2 regions of the Bacillus sp. FSL H8-0534 genome follow, and region 2 is predicted to be linked to the other one. Evidence: predicted binding sites of a transcription regulator. Region 2 holds the regulator's gene; the other holds the start of a gene.
The links. The regulator Rex, encoded in region 2, represses fermentation and respiration genes when NADH is low (regulators of the CRP and FNR family bind a similar motif). The targets are predictions, from matches to a motif close to TTGTGAAATATTTCACAA.
Positions count from the first base shown of each region.

Region 1: MHH71_RS19265 (L-lactate dehydrogenase) is a predicted target of Rex. The motif match lies at 1,123-1,140, and genes of this name have one in related genera.

Region 1 is NZ_JBBOUC010000001.1:3,797,769-3,808,187, forward strand. It holds gene MHH71_RS19255 (RNA polymerase sigma-70 factor) at 1-109, shown strand, start outside; gene MHH71_RS19260 (carboxymuconolactone decarboxylase family protein) at 348-791, shown strand; gene MHH71_RS19265 (L-lactate dehydrogenase) at 1,258-2,202, shown strand; gene MHH71_RS30645 (hypothetical protein) at 2,423-2,665, shown strand; gene MHH71_RS30650 (GNAT family N-acetyltransferase) at 2,652-2,834, shown strand; gene MHH71_RS30655 (TasA family protein) at 2,818-3,018, opposite strand; gene glgB (1,4-alpha-glucan branching protein GlgB) at 3,558-5,495, shown strand; gene MHH71_RS19280 (glucose-1-phosphate adenylyltransferase) at 5,443-6,573, shown strand; gene MHH71_RS19285 (sugar phosphate nucleotidyltransferase) at 6,592-7,626, shown strand; gene glgA (glycogen synthase GlgA) at 7,978-9,414, shown strand; gene MHH71_RS19295 (glycogen/starch/alpha-glucan phosphorylase) at 9,426-10,419, shown strand, end outside.
Region 2 is NZ_JBBOUC010000001.1:2,854,833-2,865,251, forward strand. It holds gene MHH71_RS14480 (NCS2 family permease) at 1-8, opposite strand, end outside; purine riboswitch at 137-239, opposite strand; gene guaA (glutamine-hydrolyzing GMP synthase) at 402-1,940, opposite strand; purine riboswitch at 2,101-2,202, opposite strand; gene groL (chaperonin GroEL) at 2,370-4,004, opposite strand; gene groES (co-chaperone GroES) at 4,042-4,326, opposite strand; gene MHH71_RS14500 (CPBP family intramembrane glutamic endopeptidase) at 4,763-5,506, shown strand; gene MHH71_RS14505 (YdiK family protein) at 5,509-5,703, shown strand; gene MHH71_RS14510 (redox-sensing transcriptional repressor Rex) at 5,729-6,358, opposite strand; gene MHH71_RS14515 (ABC-F family ATP-binding cassette domain-containing protein) at 6,542-8,467, shown strand; gene tsaD (tRNA (adenosine(37)-N6)-threonylcarbamoyltransferase complex transferase subunit TsaD) at 8,748-9,764, opposite strand; gene rimI (ribosomal protein S18-alanine N-acetyltransferase) at 9,764-10,207, opposite strand; gene tsaB (tRNA (adenosine(37)-N6)-threonylcarbamoyltransferase complex dimerization subunit type 1 TsaB) at 10,219-10,419, opposite strand, start outside.

The sequences.
Region 1 (10,419 bases), 940 kb from region 2:
CCGTGCAGAGAAGGCCATATGCTTTGAGTGGGATGAAAGCGGAGAATCCATTAGAAGAATTTACATTGTAGTCAATCCTGATAAACTAAAGCATATTCCAGTTCTATAGCATGTAATTGAAAAAGAGATCTTTTTTTTAGATCTCTTTTTTATTTTGTCACAAATTGAAAAGCTAATTTGTCTTATAAGTGACAGGATATAAAAGGGATGCTTGTATGTTTTCTATTAGAGCTTCTGTCATGAATGAAAATATTTTACGGCAGATAGTAATTTGAAATAATTCATGAAAGACCTTATTAAATATCCTGGTACCAAAGTACAAACTAATTTTATGGAGGGAATATAAGATGGAAACAAGATTTTTAATGGGAAAGGTAAACCCGGAAGGTTATAAGGCAATGGTAGGTTTAGAAAAATACTTGATGACTACAAGTATCGATGAAATATTGAAAGAGCTAATTAAAATCCGTGCTTCTCAAATCAATGGATGTGCGTATTGCATTGATATTCATACGAAAGATGCACGAAAACTAGGGGAAACAGAGCAACGTATTTATGCTCTTAATGCTTGGCGTGAGACACCATTTTTTACGCAGGAAGAACGTGCTGTGCTTGCTTTGACAGAGGCAATTACACTAGTAGCGGAAACGCACGTTCCTGATGAGGTATATGAAGAGGTAAGAAATTTCTTTGAAGAAGAACAAATTGCTGAAATCGTTATGCAGATTGTTACTATTAATGCATGGAATCGAATTGGGGTATCTACCCGTTTAATGCCGGAAAAAAGATAAGGTGGAGATGTTACTAATAGTTTGTAGAGGCACCCTCATACTGTCAACAAACTAAGAAAAAGGATGGTTCCAAAAACGAAAAAATAAGTTATTCTTTCTGGAAATACTGCTGAAAGGATAGCTTTTTCGTTTTTGAGTATAAAGAAATTGTAATGGGAAGGATATAGAGCTTTTGCAAATTATGTATGATCTAATCTTTAATAGGTAAACGATAAAATATAAGGAAATAAGCTTTTCACAATCTAAAGAAAAGGCTTCCATTAAAATCGATTCCACACCTAATATCATAACTTTCTACTGTCTGTGAGAAAGTTCACAAATAGGTCATAATTTGTGAATATATTCACAATGAATCGTGCTACAATATGAATGTAAAGAAGTTAAACAACATTAAATTAGTATTTTAATTAATTACTTAAACAATAATAAAAAAAATAAATGTGAACAATAGAGAGGGGAATTTACCATGAAAAAAGGTATCAATCGTGTAGTATTAGTAGGAACAGGTGCAGTAGGTTGTAGTTATGCTTACTCAATGATTAACCAAGGTGTAGCTGAAGAATTTGTACTTGTGGATGTAAATGAGGCTAAAGCGGAAGGGGAAGCAATGGACTTAAGCCATGCGGTACCATTCTCTCCATCACCAACAAAAGTTTGGAGCGGTAGTTATGCAGATTGCAAAGATGCAGATTTAGTTGTTATCACTGCTGGATTACCACAAAAGCCAGGTGAAACTCGTTTAGATTTAGTTGAGAAAAATACAAAAATCTTTAAGCAAATCGTTCGCGGCATTATGGATAACGGATTTGATGGTATTTTCCTAATCGCAACTAACCCAGTTGATATTTTAACTTATGTAACTTGGAAAGAATCTGGATTACCAAAAGAACGCGTAATCGGTTCTGGTACAACTTTAGACTCTGCTCGTTTCCGCTACATGTTAGGTGACTATTTAGATGTAGATCCACGTAACGTTCATGCATATATCATTGGTGAGCACGGTGACACTGAACTTCCAGTATGGAGCCACGCTACTGTAGGTGTACAAAAGCTAGAAACAATCTTAGCGAACAACGAACAGTATAACCAAGATGATTTAGATAAAATCTTTGCAAATGTACGCGATGCTGCTTACCACATCATCGAGCGTAAAGGTGCAACTTACTACGGAATTGGTATGTCACTACTTCGTGTAACTAAAGCGATCTTAAACAACGAGAACAGTGTACTAACTGTATCTGCATACCTTGAAGGTCAATACAGCGAGAAAGATGCTTATGTAGGTGTTCCAGCTGTCATTAACCGCGAAGGTGTACGTGAAATCGTGGAGCTTGAGTTAAATGAAGAAGAAAAAGCGAAATTTACTCACTCTGTAAAAGTATTAAAAGAAACAATGGCACCAGTACTATAAGGATAATTGATAAATAATTCAGAAGCGGGAAATTGCTTCCGGCTTCTGAATTTTTATATAACTTTATATAAATTCCTTTTCCAGTTTCCCTGTATATCCCCAAATATACACCCCCTTTTGCTGGAAAAGGATCATTTATAGGAAAAGCACCCTATTTTGTATAGAGTGCTTTTATTTTTTTATATGGAAATTAAATCCATGAAATGAGGGGAATAAAGTTATGATAGAAAGAGCTAATGCTGAAGAAACAACATACATACTATCTAATGTAGCATTATCTGCTAATGAAGGTATTCAAAATCATGGAACAATTTCCGGAGAAAAAGCGATACAGATGATGACAGGTCTTATTGAAAAAGGGGCGTATTATTTTGTATACAAAGAGAATGATTCAATAGCTGGATGGATATTAGTAGGGACAAATACGGATTATTTTACAGAAAGGGAATTTGGTTTTATCTGAATTTCGAGGTAAAGGGATTTCTAAAAAGTTAGTTCAGGCTGGGATTGAAGAGTTGAAAAGAAATGGATATGAGGAAGTACGTCTTAATGTATTTTCCACAAACTTTGCTCAAGAGATTGATGAAAAGATAGGTTTTACTCCGTTACAAACAGTTATGGTTTACAAGTAAATAAGAAATGAAAAAACAAGAAAAGTACCGAGAGTCGGTACTTTTCTTTGTTTTCAGTTTTGAAGTTCTTCTTGAACGAATTACCTGGCTTTAAATCTTTCATATTGACGGTAACAGTAGGATTAGATAAATATACTATACCAGCTTGTAATGCGTTATTTTGATGTTTCAGGGTTGTTAAAATAGGAGAAGCGCTATGCTATAATAAGCCCCCATGTTTAGAGTGAAATATATAGCGCCTTACTAACAATTAGATAAAATATAGTATTTAAGTGAGGGGATAGTTAGAAAGCATGATTTCCAGTAAATGTTTTACTCCGTTATTCGTGGACAGTAATAATCTCACCTCAAAATTCAATGGAAACAAAAAAGTTAGGTGGGAGATAAACTGCCCGTAAAATCCCAATTGGTGAGAGCTGATTAAAGTTTCACTTTATGAGAAAACATTTGTTTCAAGATAATAAAGATAGGGAAGAAACTAGAAAAATAGAGACCTTCTTACTATTGTATATTTTTGTGAAAAATAAAAAAGGACGAACAAAAAATAAAACGCTTTCAATGAATATTCGTCAAAATTCGATAAATTTGACGAAAAATTAAAGTGTTACCTTTAATTTCCGCGAAAAAACGTATATTTATTTAAAAATACACAAGGATATTTCAGTTTCCTATAGAATATTTAAAAAGTAATAAAAATTCTGTCATCTTAGTGAGGTGAACATATTGAGTGTAACAAATTGTATAGAAGAGAGTGTGTATGAATTTCATACAAAGCAGTGTTATGAGAGCTATAACATATTTGGCGCGCATCTTGTAACGGAAGATGAAATACAAGGCGTACGATTTACAGTATGGGCTCCTCATGCGAAAGCTCTGAGTGTAGTTGGCGATTTTAATGAGTGGGATATTGAAGGGCATAAGATGCGAAAAATGGCAGAAGAGGGTATTTGGTCATTGTTTATACCACATTTGGGGGAAAATGAAATATATAAGTATGCGATTGAAACTCCAGATGGTGAAACAATTTTAAAAGCAGATCCCTATGCAACATATGCAGAAGTAAGACCAAATACGGCATCTGTTATTTTTGATATAAAGGGATATAAATGGAATGATAAAAATTGGTTTCGAAAGAAGAAACGAAAATTAATTTATAAGGAAGCAATGGCAATTTATGAGTTGCATTTTGGTTCATGGAAAAAGAAAGAAGATGGCTCTCTGTACTCATATCGAGAGATGGCAGAGGAGCTCATTCCTTATGTGGTGGAACATCAATTTACCCACATTGAAATTATGCCGCTTGTGGAACATCCATATGACCGTTCCTGGGGATATCAGGGAACCGGATATTATGCGGTGACAAGCCGATTTGGTACACCGCATGATTTCATGTATTTTGTCGATGAATGTCATAAATATGGAATCGGTGTCATTTTAGATTGGGTGCCGGGTCATTTTTGTAAAGATGCTCATGGGTTGTATTTATTTGATGGAGCGCCGACCTATGAATATAAAGATTTGGATGTACAGGAAAATCACGTTTGGGGCACAGTAAATTTTGATTTAGGAAAACAGGAAGTGCGTAATTTTTTAATTTCAAATGCACTGTTTTGGATGAAGTATTACCATATTGACGGCTTTCGTGTCGATGCGGTTGCGAATATGTTGTACTGGGAAAAAGAAGGGAAGCAGCAAAGTAATGAATACGCCGTTTCCTTCTTGCGTGAGTTAAATGAGGCAGTATTTGCAGAGGACGAAGAATTTTTGATGACCGCAGAAGATTCGACAGCTTGGCCACTTGTGACTGCGCCAGTGTATGAAGGCGGACTAGGGTTTAATTATAAGTGGAATATGGGCTGGATGAATGATGTTCTAAAATACATGGAGTGTGCACCGGAATATCGGAAATATATTCATGAGAAAATGACATTTTCTTTGCTATATGCTTACTCCGAAAACTTTATATTACCGCTCTCTCACGATGAAGTCGTTCACGGAAAAAAATCATTGTTAAATAAAATGCCAGGAGACTACTGGGAAAAGTTTGCACAACTGCGTTTATTATACGGGTATTTCTTTACGCATCCTGGAAAGAAATTACTCTTTATGGGTGGGGAATTTGGTCAGTTTGACGAATGGAAAGATCTCGAGGGTCTAGATTGGAATTTGCATGATTTTGAAATGCATCGTTATATGCATGATTACTTTAAAGAGCTCATAGCATTGTATAAGCGCTCTAAACCACTTTGGCAGTTGGATCATTCGCAGGAAGGATTTCAGTGGATTGATGCCGATAACAAAGAACAAAGTATTTTCTCGTTTATTCGTAAAGGGGATAAGGAAGACGATATCTTTGTTGTGATATGTAATTTTACTAATATTGTGTATGAAAATTATAAAGTAGGTGTACCAGAGTTCAAGTATTATAACGAGATTTTAAATAGTGACGCAGCAATATATGGCGGCTCAGGGCAGGTAAATAAAAAGCGCCTAAAGACAATTCTAGAGCCGTATCATAATCAGTCTGCCCATGTAGAAATAACAATTCCACCATTTGGCGTATCCATTTTAAGACCAGTGAAAACGAGAAAGGGGAGCAAAAAACAAGATGGTTCAAAAGCAGACGTGCGTAGCGATGTTACTAGCAGGAGGAAAGGGTAGTCGTTTAAGTGCTTTAACAAAAAATTTAGCAAAGCCAGCTGTTCCGTTTGGCGGTAAGTACCGAATTATTGATTTCACATTAAGTAATTGTGCAAACTCTGGTATTGAAACAGTTGGAATTTTAACGCAGTATCAGCCGCTTGAGCTTCATAGTTATATTGGAATCGGTAATGCTTGGGATTTAGATCGTGTGAATGGCGGCGTGACCGTATTGCCTCCGTACTCGGAATCTTCAGGAGTGAAATGGTATACAGGAACAGCGAGTGCTATTTATCAAAACTTAAACTATTTGCATCAGTACGATCCGGAATATGTTCTGATTTTGTCAGGAGATCATATTTATAAAATGGATTACAGTAAAATGTTAGATTACCATATTGAAAAAGAAGCAGATGTTTCGATTTCAGTTATTGAAGTACCTTGGGATGAAGCAAGTCGATTCGGCATTATGCATACGAATGAGGATATGGAAATTGTTGAATTTGAGGAAAAACCACAATTTCCAAAAAGCAATCTTGCTTCGATGGGAATTTATATCTTTAATTGGGCTGTTTTAAAAGAATATTTAGAGATGGATGCAAGAAATCCAGAATCTAGTAATGATTTTGGAAAAGATGTCATCCCGCTTTTATTAGACGAGGAGAAAAAGCTCATTGCTTACCCATTTGAAGGGTATTGGAAAGATGTTGGAACTGTAAAAAGTTTATGGGAAGCAAATATGGACTTGCTTCGAGAAGAATCGACCTTACAGTTAAATGATCATAGCTGGCGCATTTATTCGGTGAATCCAAATGAGCCGCCGCAGTATATTGCTGAAGGCGCAAAGGTAGAAGAATCATTAATTAATGAAGGATGCGTTGTTGAAGGAGATGTAAAACACTCTGTTTTATTCCAAGGAGTGACGGTTGGAGAAGGGAGTATGGTAATCGATTCGGTAATTATGCCAGATGCATGCATCGGTAAAAATGTTGTCATTGAAAGAGCGATTGTCGGATCGGGTATGGTCATTGAAGATGGGACAATTATTCGTCCAGAAAAAAATATCGAGGATGTCGTACTAATAGCTGAGGGGAAATAGTGAAGGAGGATAAGATGAATGGGAGAATCAATGTTAGGAATTATTAATGCAACAGGGAGTTTTTCTTCCTTAAAGAAAGTAACAGGGCACCGTTCACTGGCAGCACTACCATTTGGAGGACGTTATCGTCTCATTGATTTTATGCTTTCAAATATGGTTAATTCCCATATTCATAGTGTAGCAATTTTTACGAGTCATAAAAATCGTTCCTTGATGGATCATCTCGGATCAGGAAAACAATGGGATTTAGATAGAAAACGCGACGGCTTATTTTTATTTCCTCCGAATTGCCAATGTAATCAAGATGAGTTTGGTTCCTTCGCTCATTTTAGAAGACATATTGACTATTTTCTGCGCAGCAGACAAGAGTATGTTGTTATTACAAATAGTCATCTTGTTACAGCATTAAATTTTCAAAAGATATTGGAAAGACATATACATACGGGCGCGGATGTTACAGAAGTATGCCATGAAGGCGTATCACTGCAAACTTATGTGCTGAAGAAACAGTTATTATTAGATTTATTTGAAACATATAAAGACATGGAACACTATAGTTTGTTTGATGTAGTCAAAGAGAAACGAGGAGAGTCTCTATACATTACTACATATGAGCATACAGGGTATGTAGCAGTAATCGATTCGATTGAAAATTATTATAAACATAGTTTAGAAATTTTGCAGCCTTCTATTTGGAAGCAGTTGTTTACGAAAGAAGCTCCGATTTTTACAAAAGTAAAGGATGAACCACCAACACGTTATATAAAAGGAGCGCAGGTGCAAAACACAATGATTGCAAACGGTAGTGTTATTGCAGGAAAAGTTGAGAATAGTGTTGTATTTCGTTCTGTTAAGGTTGGGAAAGGTTCGGTTATTCGAAATAGCATCATTATGCAAAAGAGCCAAATTGGAGATAACTGTATATTAGACGGCGTTATTATTGATAAGGATGTTAAAATTGAGGATGGTGTGGTTTTAACAGGAACGCCTGATAATCCATACGTTTTGGAAAAGGGCAGTGTTCAAAGTCAAAATATTACTAGTTATTCTTAAAAGATCTATGTAAGTTAAGTACAAATTGGAAAACTGATAAAAAACATTCTTTTTAAGGTGGAAGAGAGCATCCGCCCATGCATAGAGGCGGTCAGATCCTTTTCCTGCCCCATGCCAAGTGAAAACAAAGAGTTAAAACAAAGAGAGAAAACAAAACAAGTAGTAATCATCTTTTGTTCTTCGTAGCAGTGACTTATATGTCGAAAAATCAAAATGGATATATATAGCCAGTGAAATTCTATCCAATAGGGATTCACTGGCTCATCATGATATGAATTTAAAATCCGAAGGGAGGAAGCTGTAAGAAGGGCGGATCATGGTGTACACGCTTTTCAGACAGTGGAACAACACGTGAATATTTTATTTGCAGTATCAGAATGCGTACCGTTTATTAAATCAGGTGGCTTAGCAGATGTGGCGGGTGCACTTCCAAAAGAATTGAAAAAATTAGGAGTAAACGTCCGTATTATCCTACCAAACTACAGCCTTATTCCCAAGCACTTGCGAGAAGCATGTACGCTTCATAAGGTAATCAATGTGCAGCTCGGTTGGCGAAATCAATATTGCGGGATTTTAAAAGGGGAGCAAGGCGGGATTACGTATTATTTAATCGACAATGAATATTATTTTAAAAGGGATTCTCTTTATGGACATTATGATGATGGAGAACGTTTTTCTTTCTTTTCTAAGGCAGTGTTAGAGTGTATGCCGCACCTAGATTTTGAAGTGGACATCCTTCACAGTCATGATTGGCATACAGCGATGGCGAATTTTTTACTGCGTGAAAAGTATGGGGATCATCCATTGTATGAGCATATTAAAACTGTTTATACGATTCATAATTTGCAGTTCCAGGGTGTGTTTCCTCGTGAAGTTATGCATGATTTACTGGAACTTGGTGATGAATATTTTGATAGTGAACAGCTTGAGTTTTATGGGAACGTTAACTTTATGAAAGGCGGTATCATCGCTTCAGATCGCATTACAGCGGTTAGCCCGACGTATAAAGAAGAGATCCAATATGGATTTTTTGGTGAAAAATTAGATGGTTTGTTACGGAAATATAATGATAAGCTGAGCGGGATTGTAAATGGTATTGATACGAGCGTATATAATCCGAAAACGGATCCTTATATTACTGCGCAGTATGATGCAAAATCATTGTATGAAAAACAAGAAAATAAACGCGCATTACAGCGCTACTTTGGTTTGCCAGAAAAAGAAGATACGCCAATTATTTCGATGGTAACGCGATTAACAAAGCAAAAAGGCCTTGATTTAGTACGTACTGTCTTTCATGAAATGATGGAAGACGATGTACAATGTATCATTTTAGGATCAGGGGATTCTGAATATGAGCAGTTTTTCGAATGGATGGCATATGAGTATCCAGAAAAAGTGAAAGTGTATATCGGGTTTAATGAGGAGCTAGCGCATCAAGTATATGCAGGGAGCGATTTATTTTTAATGCCATCATTATTTGAACCATGTGGACTCGGACAGCTCATTGCACTGGCATATGGTGTGATCCCAATTGTAAGAGAGACGGGAGGATTGAACGATACAGTTCAGTCTTATAATGAGAAAACAGAGAATGGAAATGGCTTCAGCTTTAGAAATTTTAACGCTCATGACATGTTACATACGGTTCGTCGTGCACTGAAGTATTATCATAATCAACCGGTATGGAATCAGCTTGTAAAACAAGCGATGACAGAGGATTATAGCTGGAAAAAGTCAGCTCTTGAATATAAGGAACTATATAAAAGTTTGCTGAAACACTCTTAGGTGGTGAAAAAATGTTTACTCATGTTGAAAGCTTTAAAGTAGCCTTTTTAGAAAAACTAGAAACGATGTATGGAAAAAGTTTCAAAGATTCTACCAGTCGTGACCAGTATAATACACTTGGTCGTATGGTACGTGAGTATATGAATCAGCATTGGATTGCAACAAATGAAAGGTACCGGACAGGGAATCAAAAGCAAATGTATTACTTGTCTATTGAGTTTTTACTTGGTCGTTTGCTCGGTAGTAACTTACTAAATCTAGGTATCCGTGATGTATGTGAACAAGGCCTTTCAGAGCTTGGAATTTCATTAAAGGAATTGGAAGAAAGTGAAGCGGATGCAGGGCTTGGCAATGGAGGACTTGGCCGCCTTGCAGCCTGTTTTCTCGATTCACTTGCATCTTTAAATCTTCCAGGGCACGGATGTGGTATTCGTTATAAGCATGGCTTGTTTGATCAGAAAATTGTGGATGGATATCAAGTAGAATTACCAGAACAGTGGCTCCTTCATGAAAATGTTTGGGAAGTAAGACGACACGATCAAGCGGTAGAAGTGAGCTACTTTGGAAATGTAGAGCCGATAGAAATGAATGGTCGCCTCGAATTTCGTCATACGAATGCGGAAGTGATTATGGCAGTTCCATATGACGTTCCGGTTGTTGGATATGAAACAGATACTGTGAATACACTTCGCCTTTGGAATGCAGAGCCGGTTCCTTTTCCACAAAATTGTAAAGATATTTTGAAATATAAACGTGAAACAGAAGTGGTATCAGAATTTTTATACCCGGATGATACGCATGATGAAGGGAAAATACTACGTTTAAAGCAGCAGTATTTCCTTGTATCAGCAAGCTTACAAAACATTGTTCGCATGCATAGAGAGCAAAATGGAACGCTTCGTAATTTACATGAGAAAATCGCGATTCACATTAACGATACGCATCCCGTTTTAGCAATTCCAGAACTTATGCGTATTTTACTAGATGAAGAAAAGCTTGCTTGGG
Region 2 (10,419 bases):
CGTTTCATTCTACGTTTCCCCCGTTATATGATTACTCGTCGTAACCCTCCCTAGCCCTCTTTTATTTATAAAAATAAAAAAGGCTTCCATTGCATATACATGGAAGCGTTCTGTAAATAAAGGCAGATTTCCCCTTACCTTTATAAAAACGCCTCGTAGTCAAGCCATTTACGGTAGCTAGGTAGAAACTTTCGGGCCATATCCCCGATATTATACGACGGCTGTAATATTCATTTTTTCGTATCAATTACATACTCATATTAACTCACATATAGGTGTATGTCAATTTAAAAACGAACATTTTTATAAGATTTTTGTTTTTCGTTCGTATAAACAACAAAAAAAGACCCATCTATGCATAAAATCATAGATGGGTCTTCTTTTAAACGAATAAACCTATTCTATTCCCACTCAATTGTTGCTGGTGGCTTACTCGTTACATCATACACGATACGGTTAACGTGTTTTACTTCGTTTACGATACGTACAGAGATTTTCTCTAATACATCCCAAGGGATACGTGCCCAATCTGCTGTCATACCATCGATTGATGTTACTGCACGGATACCTACTGTGTAATCATAAGTACGCTCGTCACCCATAACACCTACGCTACGCATGCCAGGAAGTGCAGTGAAGTATTGCCAAATTTCACGATCTAAGCCAGCTTTTTGGATTTCCTCACGTAAAATCGCATCGGATTCACGAACGATTTCTAATTTTTCTTCTGTGATTTCGCCTAATACACGGATACCAAGTCCTGGACCCGGGAACGGTTGACGCCATACGATTTCATCAGGAATTCCTAGTTCTGATCCTAATACACGTACTTCATCCTTAAATAGAGTGTTTAAAGGCTCAATTAATTTGAACTGCATATCTTCTGGAAGTCCACCAACGTTATGGTGAGATTTAATTGTTTGTGCAGTTGCTGTACCACTTTCAACAATATCTGTGTACAGTGTACCTTGTGCTAAGAAGTCCATTCCTTCTAATCTAGAAGCTTCATCATCAAATACGTAAATAAATTCATTACCAATGATTTTGCGTTTTTGTTCTGGATCTTCTACACCTTTTAACTTGTTCATGAAGCGTTCTTTTGCATCCACTTTAATAACGTTCATGTGGAAGCCTTCGCTAAATGTTTTCATAACACCTTCCGCTTCACCTTTACGAAGTAAACCATGGTCAACGAAAATACATGTTAATTGGTCACCGATTGCTTTATGGATTAATACTGCTACAACAGAAGAGTCTACACCGCCACTAAGTGCGCATAGTACTTTTTTATCGCCAACAGTTTCACGGATTTTTTCTAATTCTACTTCAATAAAGTTCTCCATGTTCCAACCTTCAGAACAGCCACATACGCCGAATACGAAGTTTTTGATTAAATCATTACCGTGCTCAGAATGACGTACTTCTGGATGGAATTGTACACCGTATAAGTTTTTTGCTTCATTGCTCATACCAGCAATTGGACAAGACTCACTTGTTGCATCTACTACGAATCCTTCTGGTAAACCAGTTACTAAGTCACCATGACTCATCCATACAACTTGCTCTTCTGGAAGGTTCGCATATAATTTTGATCCGTTCTCTACTTTAAGAACTGCTTTTCCGTACTCACGATGGTTCGCACGTTCTACTTTTCCACCAAAGTGTTTTGTCATAAGCTGCATACCGTAACAAATACCGAAAATCGGTAATCCTAATTCAAAGATTTTTTCATCACAGTGGAATGCATTTTCACCATATACACTATTCGGTCCACCAGAGAAAATAATCCCTTTTGGATTCATTGCTTTAATTTCTTCTGCAGTAATTGTATGTGGATGAAGTTCACTGTATACACCGAACTCACGAATTCGACGTGCAATTAACTGATTGTACTGACTCCCAAAATCTAAAACGATAATTGTATCGTGCTGTTTCTTCAAAATAATCACCCCAACGTTAGTTCTGTATATAAATATTTTCACCAATTTGGCAAAAAGCATTACCAATATAATAAAAAAAGCCAGTCCTCCGCCCTCAGTCTCATAACAAAGAAAAGGCAGAGGTCTGGCTTTATAAAGATAGTATCCCGCTCTTTATAAATATAAGACACACTGCCTTCATAGTCAGGTTGTTTACGGTAACCCGGTAGAGACTCTCAAACCATATCATTGAGGATATATGAAGGATTGTTTTATATTATCTTCCTAGATTCTAACAATGAAGTATCAATACGGTCAAGAGAGAAAGCGACAAAATTCTACAGAAATTATTTTCTTTATCCCAAGAAACCTTTATTTCTATATTTTTTTGTCCCATAACAAAAAACATTCACCCCTATATAGAGATGAATGTTTCTTTGGCGAATGAAATTACATCATTCCGCCCATACCGCCCATGCCCATGCCGCCCATGTCAGGCATTGCTGGTGCATTTGGTTCTGGCTTGTCAGCAACTACAGCTTCAGTTGTTAAGAACATAGCTGCAACAGATGCCGCGTTTTGAAGTGCAGAACGAGTTACTTTTGCTGGGTCTACGATACCAGACTCAAGCATGTTTACCCATTCGCCAGTTGCTGCGTTGAAACCAACGCCTACTTTTTCGCCTTTTAAGCGTTCTACAACAACGGATCCTTCTAGACCAGCGTTGATTGCGATTTGACGAACTGGCTCTTCTAATGCACGAAGTACAATGTTGATACCTGTTGCTTCGTCACCTTCAGCTGAAATAGAAGCTACTTTAGTGTATACGTTCATAAGTGAAGTACCACCACCTGCAACAATACCTTCTTCTACTGCTGCACGAGTTGAGTTAAGTGCATCTTCAATGCGAAGTTTGCGCTCTTTTAACTCAGTTTCAGTTGCTGCACCTACTTTAATTACTGCTACGCCTCCTGCAAGTTTAGCAAGACGCTCTTGTAATTTTTCACGATCGAATTCAGAAGTTGTTTCTTCTAATTGTGCACGGATTTGACCGATGCGAGCTTCGATTTGTTCTGTGTTACCTACACCTTCAACTACAGTTGTGTTTTCTTTCGTTACAACAACTTTGCCAGCGCGTCCTAAAGATGCAACTGTAGCTGATTTTAAGTCGCGTCCTAATTCTTCAGTGATCACTTCACCGCCAGTTAAGATCGCGATATCTTCTAGCATTGCTTTACGACGGTCACCAAATCCAGGAGCTTTAACAGCTACTACATTGAATGTACCACGAAGTTTGTTCACTACTAATGTAGCTAATGCTTCACCTTCTACATCTTCTGCAATGATAAGAAGTGGTTTACCTTGTTGTACCACTTGCTCTAACACTGGTAAGATTTCTTGAATGTTAGAAATCTTTTTGTCAGTGATTAAGATATATGGGTTATCAAGTACTGCTTCCATTTTGTCAGAATCAGTAATCATGTAAGGAGATGCATATCCACGATCAAATTGCATACCTTCTACTACATCTAATTCTGTTGTGAATCCTTTAGATTCTTCTAAAGTAATAACGCCGTCGTTACCAACGCGCTCCATTGCTTCTGCAATTAATTGACCTACTTCTTCGTCAGCTGATGAAATAGCAGCTACTTGTGCGATAGAAGATTTACCTTCGATTGGTTTAGAAATTATTTTTAATTCTTCAATTGCTGTAACAACCGCTTTTTCGATACCTTTACGAAGACCCATTGGGTTCGCGCCAGCTGTTACGTTTTTTAAACCTTCACGAATCATAGCTTGTGCTAATACAGTTGCAGTTGTTGTTCCGTCACCAGCTACGTCATTTGTTTTGCTAGCAACTTCTGCTACTAATTTTGCACCCATGTTTTCGAAAGCATCTTCTAATTCGATTTCTTTCGCAATTGTTACACCATCATTTGTAATAAGTGGTGAACCGAATTTTTTCTCAAGTACAACGTTACGACCTTTTGGTCCAAGCGTTACTTTTACTGCATTTGCAAGAGTGTCGACACCGCGAAGCATCGAACGACGTGCTTCTTCACTAAATTTAATATCTTTTGCCATAATAATTGACCCCCTTGGATTTTTAAAATGTATATAATTAACCGATAATTGCTAAAATGTCACTTTCACGTAAAATCAAGTAGTCTGTACCTTCATATTTCACTTCAGTACCTGCATATTTTGAGAAGATGATAAGATCACCTGCTGCTACCTCTAAAGCAACACGCTCACCATTTTCAAGCACTCGACCAGTACCTACTGCAATAACTTTACCCTCTTGTGGTTTTTCTTTTGCAGTGTCTGGTAATACAATACCACTTGCTGTTTTTTCTTCTGCTTGAACAAGCTCAATTACAACGCGATCACCTAATGGCTTTAGCATGAACAATAACCTCCTCATTTTTCTATGTAAATTTTCTTTATTAGCACTCAACGACCTCGAGTGCTAACACACTTATAATAATAAATAATCTAATTTTCTTTTGCAAGTAAAAAAATCATAATTTTTTCGCAAATTGCTATATAAACTTTTTTTATATAACTTCCTAAGAAAAATCATTCTGTTATCGCTGCAACCATTCTCGCGAAAGCCTTATATATATGAATCAGCGTTTTCACTTATCGTATGTTACAATATGGAAGATGCCATAAGTTGTTTTCTCTATAGGTACAGCTTTTTCCTGTCTCCTATTTCATTTTCAAAGAAAGATTTACAAAAAAATAATAATATGAATGGTTATTACGTATCCCCGGCTGGATGTTTACATGTTATCCCGCCTTATCTCATAAACTAGAGTTAGAAAGGATGGTTAACCAATTTGAAAAAACAATATTGGTGGATTATAGTTACATACATTCTTATGCAATTATCAGGTATTGTTGGATTACCGCTTCTTTTGAAAACCGGACTATATGATAATAGGGGGTTCACCAGAGAAGAAAAAATGCAGCTACTGACTGGTCACTGGGCAATTATTAGCTTTTTCATTGCATTATGTATTGTACTTTTACTACTTCGAACAGATATTCGTGAAAGTCGTTTCGATACAAAACGCGCCAGTATTCCTGCCACAATCGGTTGGATCTTTATCGGTTTCTTTTTAGCTTTCTTTTCTCAAACAATTGCAGGCACAATCGAAATGCGTTTATTGGGCATTAAACCTGGATCTGAGAACACAGCTCGCTTGATGGAAATAGCACGGACCACCCCATGGTTCCTTATTGTTATATCAATAATAGGGCCTATTTTAGAGGAAATTGTCTTTAGAAAAATTTTATTTGGTACATTGTATAAGAAATTCAACTTCTTTATCGCTGCTATTATTAGCTCACTTGTATTTGCAGCAATTCACTTTGATTTTACACACTTATTGGTATACACTTCCATGGGGCTTGTATTCGCCTTTTTATATGTAAAAACAAAGCGAATTATCGTTCCTATTATGGCACATGTTGCGATGAATACATTAGTTGCAATAGCCCAAGTACTGGTAAGTAACGAACAAATACAAGAAATGATTAAAGAAGCAGAAAAAATGCAAGGATTTATCGGAGGATTTTAAATATGAGGAACTCACCATTGTTCATGGCAGCACTGTATTTCCTTCTTGGTTGTGTCTTTACACGTTTCGCAATTACGAACGTTACAGATACAATTTGGAACTTTGGGACACTGCTGTTTGCTGCTATGGCAACAATTGATTTTAATTTGGCACTTCGACTTATCTTAGTCAAATTTACAAAGAAAAAGCAACAATAAAACGCAGAGGGATTTCCTCTGCGTTTTATTGTGGATAATTTTTCAAAAAATAAACGAGTGTTTGTAATTCTACAGCTAAATCAATATGGTGAATTCTTATATTTTCTGAAACATTTAATCGTGCTGGTGTAAAATTTAAAATTCCGTGTATATTTGTTTCGGCCAATCGATCTGCTACAGCCTGTGCAACAGTAGCAGGTACTGTTAATATTGCCACTTGTATATCATTTGTTAAACGCTCTTCTAATTCATCTAAATGATATACAGGAATTCCTCCGATTTCTTTTCCAACTTTCTCCTCATTGACATCAAATGCCATTTCAATCTTTGTATTATTATTTTTGGTGAAATTGTAATGTAAGAAAGCGGTCCCTAAATTACCCACTCCAATAAGTGCTACACGTGTTATATCATCTTGATCAAGCGTTTCTCGGAAGAATGATAGTAAATAATTCACATTATATCCATATCCCTTTTTCCCTAACGCTCCAAAATATGAAAAATCTCTCCGAATTGTTGCTGAATCTACCTTTACAGCTTCACTCAATTCAGCCGATGAAACACGCTGCTTACCAGAAAGAGATAAGTTTTGGATAAATCGATAGTATAGAGGCAATCGTTTGGCAGTGGCCTGTGGAATCTTTTGTTGATCCATATAACCTCTCCTCTCTTCCTATCTTTGTTCACAGATTTAAAACAAATACAGAAGTTTAGCACTTATGACTTTCCTTGTATAATAGAGAGAAGACTTCTCTCTTATTTTAAACTATACACTATTTTTAGTATGATTGAGAAATATAAACATGGCAAAGTTAAGAAATTATTTGAGGTGAAAACATTGATTTTATTACAAGTGAATGGGCTTTCAAAATTATACGGTGCTGAAACAATTCTTGCAAACATTAAATTGGAAGTTCAAACAAAAGATCGCATTGCACTAGTTGGTCGAAATGGTGCTGGAAAATCTACATTATTAAAAATAATTGCCGGTGAATTATCTCACGATGGTGGAGAAATTATAAAACCAAAAGATGTTTCAATTGGATACTTGGCCCAAAATACTGGTTTAGAAACTTCTTTAACAATTTGGGATGAAATGCTTACTGTCTTTACTCATCTGCAGCAAATGGAAAAGAAGCTTCGAAGGTTAGAGCTAGACATGGGTAAGGAAGAGAACTTTTCAAATGCTGCTACGTACGAAAAATTACTCGCTGATTATGATCAATTACAGTTAGACTACAAGGATCAAGGTGGTTATCAATATGAAGCTGATATTCGCTCCATTTTAAGTGGACTTGGTTTTCCGGTTGAAACACACCAAACAACGATTTCTACGTTAAGTGGTGGACAGAAAACAAGACTTGCTCTTGGGAAACTACTGCTAACAAAACCAGACTTACTCATCTTGGACGAACCAACAAACCATTTAGATATCGATACATTAACATGGCTTGAACAATACTTACAAGGCTATCCTGGAGCTATTTTAATCGTTTCCCACGATCGCTACTTTTTAGACAAGCTTGTTACACAAGTATATGAAATTTCTAATAAAGAAAGCAGACGATATGTTGGTAACTACAGTAAATATTTAGATTTAAAAGCTGCACTACATGAGCAGGAAATGAAGCGTTATGAGAAACAACAAGAGGAAATTGCTAAACTAGAAGACTTTGTCCAAAAGAACATTGCCCGTGCATCTACAACAAAGCGTGCACAAAGTCGTCGGAAGCAGTTAGACAGAATGGAATTACTAACTAGACCATTAGGTGATTCTAAATCAGCATCCTTCCACTTTGATATCGAAAAACAAAGCGGAAACGATGTATTACAAATAAAGGATGTTTCAATTGGATATGACAAAGAACCGATTATTGAACATGTAAATATGCGCTTAACCCGCGGTGATAGTGTCGCACTAGTTGGTCCAAATGGTATTGGGAAATCTACATTATTAAAATCAATTGTGAATAAATTAAAGACGTTAGGCGGTGAAGTTTCTTTCGGTTCAAATGTATCTATTGGATATTATGATCAAGAACAGGCAAACTTAACATCATCTAAGCGTGTTTTAAACGAACTATGGGATGATTATCCGCTAGAGCCAGAAAAAGAAATTCGCACGATACTCGGTAACTTTTTATTCACAGGGGACGATGTATTAAAGCCAGTATCTTCCTTAAGTGGTGGTCAAAAAGCACGATTAGCTCTAGCAAAATTGATGATGCAAAAATCTAATTTACTGATTCTCGATGAGCCAACAAACCATCTCGATTTAAATAGTAAAGAGATTTTAGAAAATGCCTTAATTGATTATCCTGGGACTCTTTTATTCGTTTCCCATGATCGCTATTTCATTAACCGTGTCACAACTACAGTTGTTGAGTTATCAACAGGTGGTGCACAAGAATATTTAGGTGACTATGACTACTATATTGAAAAGAAAAATGAAATGATTGAACGTGCGGAATTTGAACAACAAGAAGAGGATGCAACAGTCCAAAAAACTATCGCTCAAGAAAAATTAAATTACCTTGAAGAAAAAGAACGTAAGAAGTCAGAACGCCAACGCATCCGAAAGATTGAAGAAATTGAACAAAACATTGCAAATTTAGAAGAAGAAATTGAACAATTAGAAGAGGAGCTTTGTCTACCTGAAGTATATGCTGACTACGAACGAGCTAGTGAGATTACAACAGCAAAGCAAACAAAACAAGAAAAATTAGAGCAGTTTATGGCGGAATGGGAAGAGTTACACGTATAACCCTTATATATTTATATGATAAAAACAAGGTAGTTGAAAGCCATTCAACTACCTTGTTTATTTTTCAATACAAAAGATTATGGTCGAAGGTCTGACCTCAATAGTGTTATCCACAACCTTATGCACATATCCACCTTTATCATATAAACACAAAAATAACTTTTCCACATTATCCACAAATCACAAAAAAATTATGCACATTTAATATTCACAATAAAACCCATATTATCAACAGATAATATGGGTTTTATCCACAAGTTGTGGTTAATTATGTGTATAACTATGCTTCAATATCTAATCCTGGATTTGCATTTAAAGCCAATGTTGCACGTTTTCCTTGCTCATATGCAATAGTTCCTGCTGCTGCAATCATTGCTGCATTATCTGTGCATAAAGATAACGGTGGAATAATGAGCTCGATTTCTTCTTTTTTTGCAAACTCTTCCTCTAAACGTGCACGAAGTCCTTTATTCGCTGCAACGCCACCAGCGAGAAGCACCTGTTTTACATCATACGCTTCTGCAGCACGTGCTGCTTTTGTTACTAGTACATCTATTACACTCGCTTGGAAGCTAGCTGCTAAATCTTCTGGTGCGATTTCTTCTCCACGTTGTTTTGCGTTATGCACAGTGTTGATAACTGCTGATTTCAGTCCACTAAAGCTAAAATCATACGAATCTGGTTCTAACCATGCACGTGGTAAATCAATCGTTGGTTGTCCTTCATGAGCAAGACGGTCAATATGAGGACCACCTGGATATGGCATAGATAGTGTACGTGCAACTTTATCATATGCTTCTCCTGCCGCATCATCTCTCGTTTCGCCAATTACTTCAAACGAACCATGCTCTTTCATATAAACAAGCTCTGTATGCCCGCCAGACACAACAAGTGACAACAAAGGGAATTGTAGTTCTTTTACTAAGCGATTCGCGTAAATATGCCCAGCAATATGATGAACACCAACAAGAGGAATATTATGAGCAAAGGCAACTGCTTTAGCTGCATTTACACCAATTAAAAGTGCCCCTACTAAACCTGGCCCTTCCGTCACAGCAATTGCATCAATATCTTCAAATGTAATGTTCGCTTCCTTTAATGCTTCTTCTAATACAACTGTAATTTGTTCTACATGATGACGAGATGCAATTTCCGGCACAACTCCGCCAAAACGCTTATGGCTCTCAATCTGTGAAGCAACAATATTTGCCACTATTTCTGTTCCATTTTTAACAACCGCTACAGCCGTTTCATCACAGCTCGTTTCAATACCAAGTATAATCGTATTTTTTTCCATTATATATTCACCCACATTACAAGACCATCTTCATAATTGTCTGTATAGTATCGTTTACGAATCCCACCATTTTGGAATCCATACTTTCGGTATAACTGCTTCGCTACTTCATTTGACACTCGTACTTCAAGTGTCATCGTTTTTGCTCCCATTTCTTTTGCCTGATCCATTACTTCTTTCAGCAAAGCATCTCCAAGTTTTTGACCGCGATATTCTGGCAAAATGGCTATGTTCGTAATATGTGATTCATCAATAATAATCCACAATCCACAGTATCCAATTACCACACCATCTTTTTCAATTACGACATAATGTGCATATTCATTCATCGTCAATTCACGATAAAATGCATCAGCAGTCCAAGGAGTTGGGAATGACGCTTCTTCAATTACTACAATTTGAGCAATATCATCAGTCGTCATCTTTCTAAATGTAATATCCATTTTGATAACCCCTATTTTTTTTGACTTTCTAGCCATTTTGCTTCTGCTTCTGCTAAACGGAGGTAGCTCGGAACAAATGTATGCACACTTTGCTCCTCTTTTTGTAATCCTAAAAATGCTAGCTCACTTGGTCTTGGGTTGTTCTTTGTAAAAGAAGCAAACACAGCTCGATCTCCTAAATATTCTACAATCGTTTCTTTATGTTGTTCTAC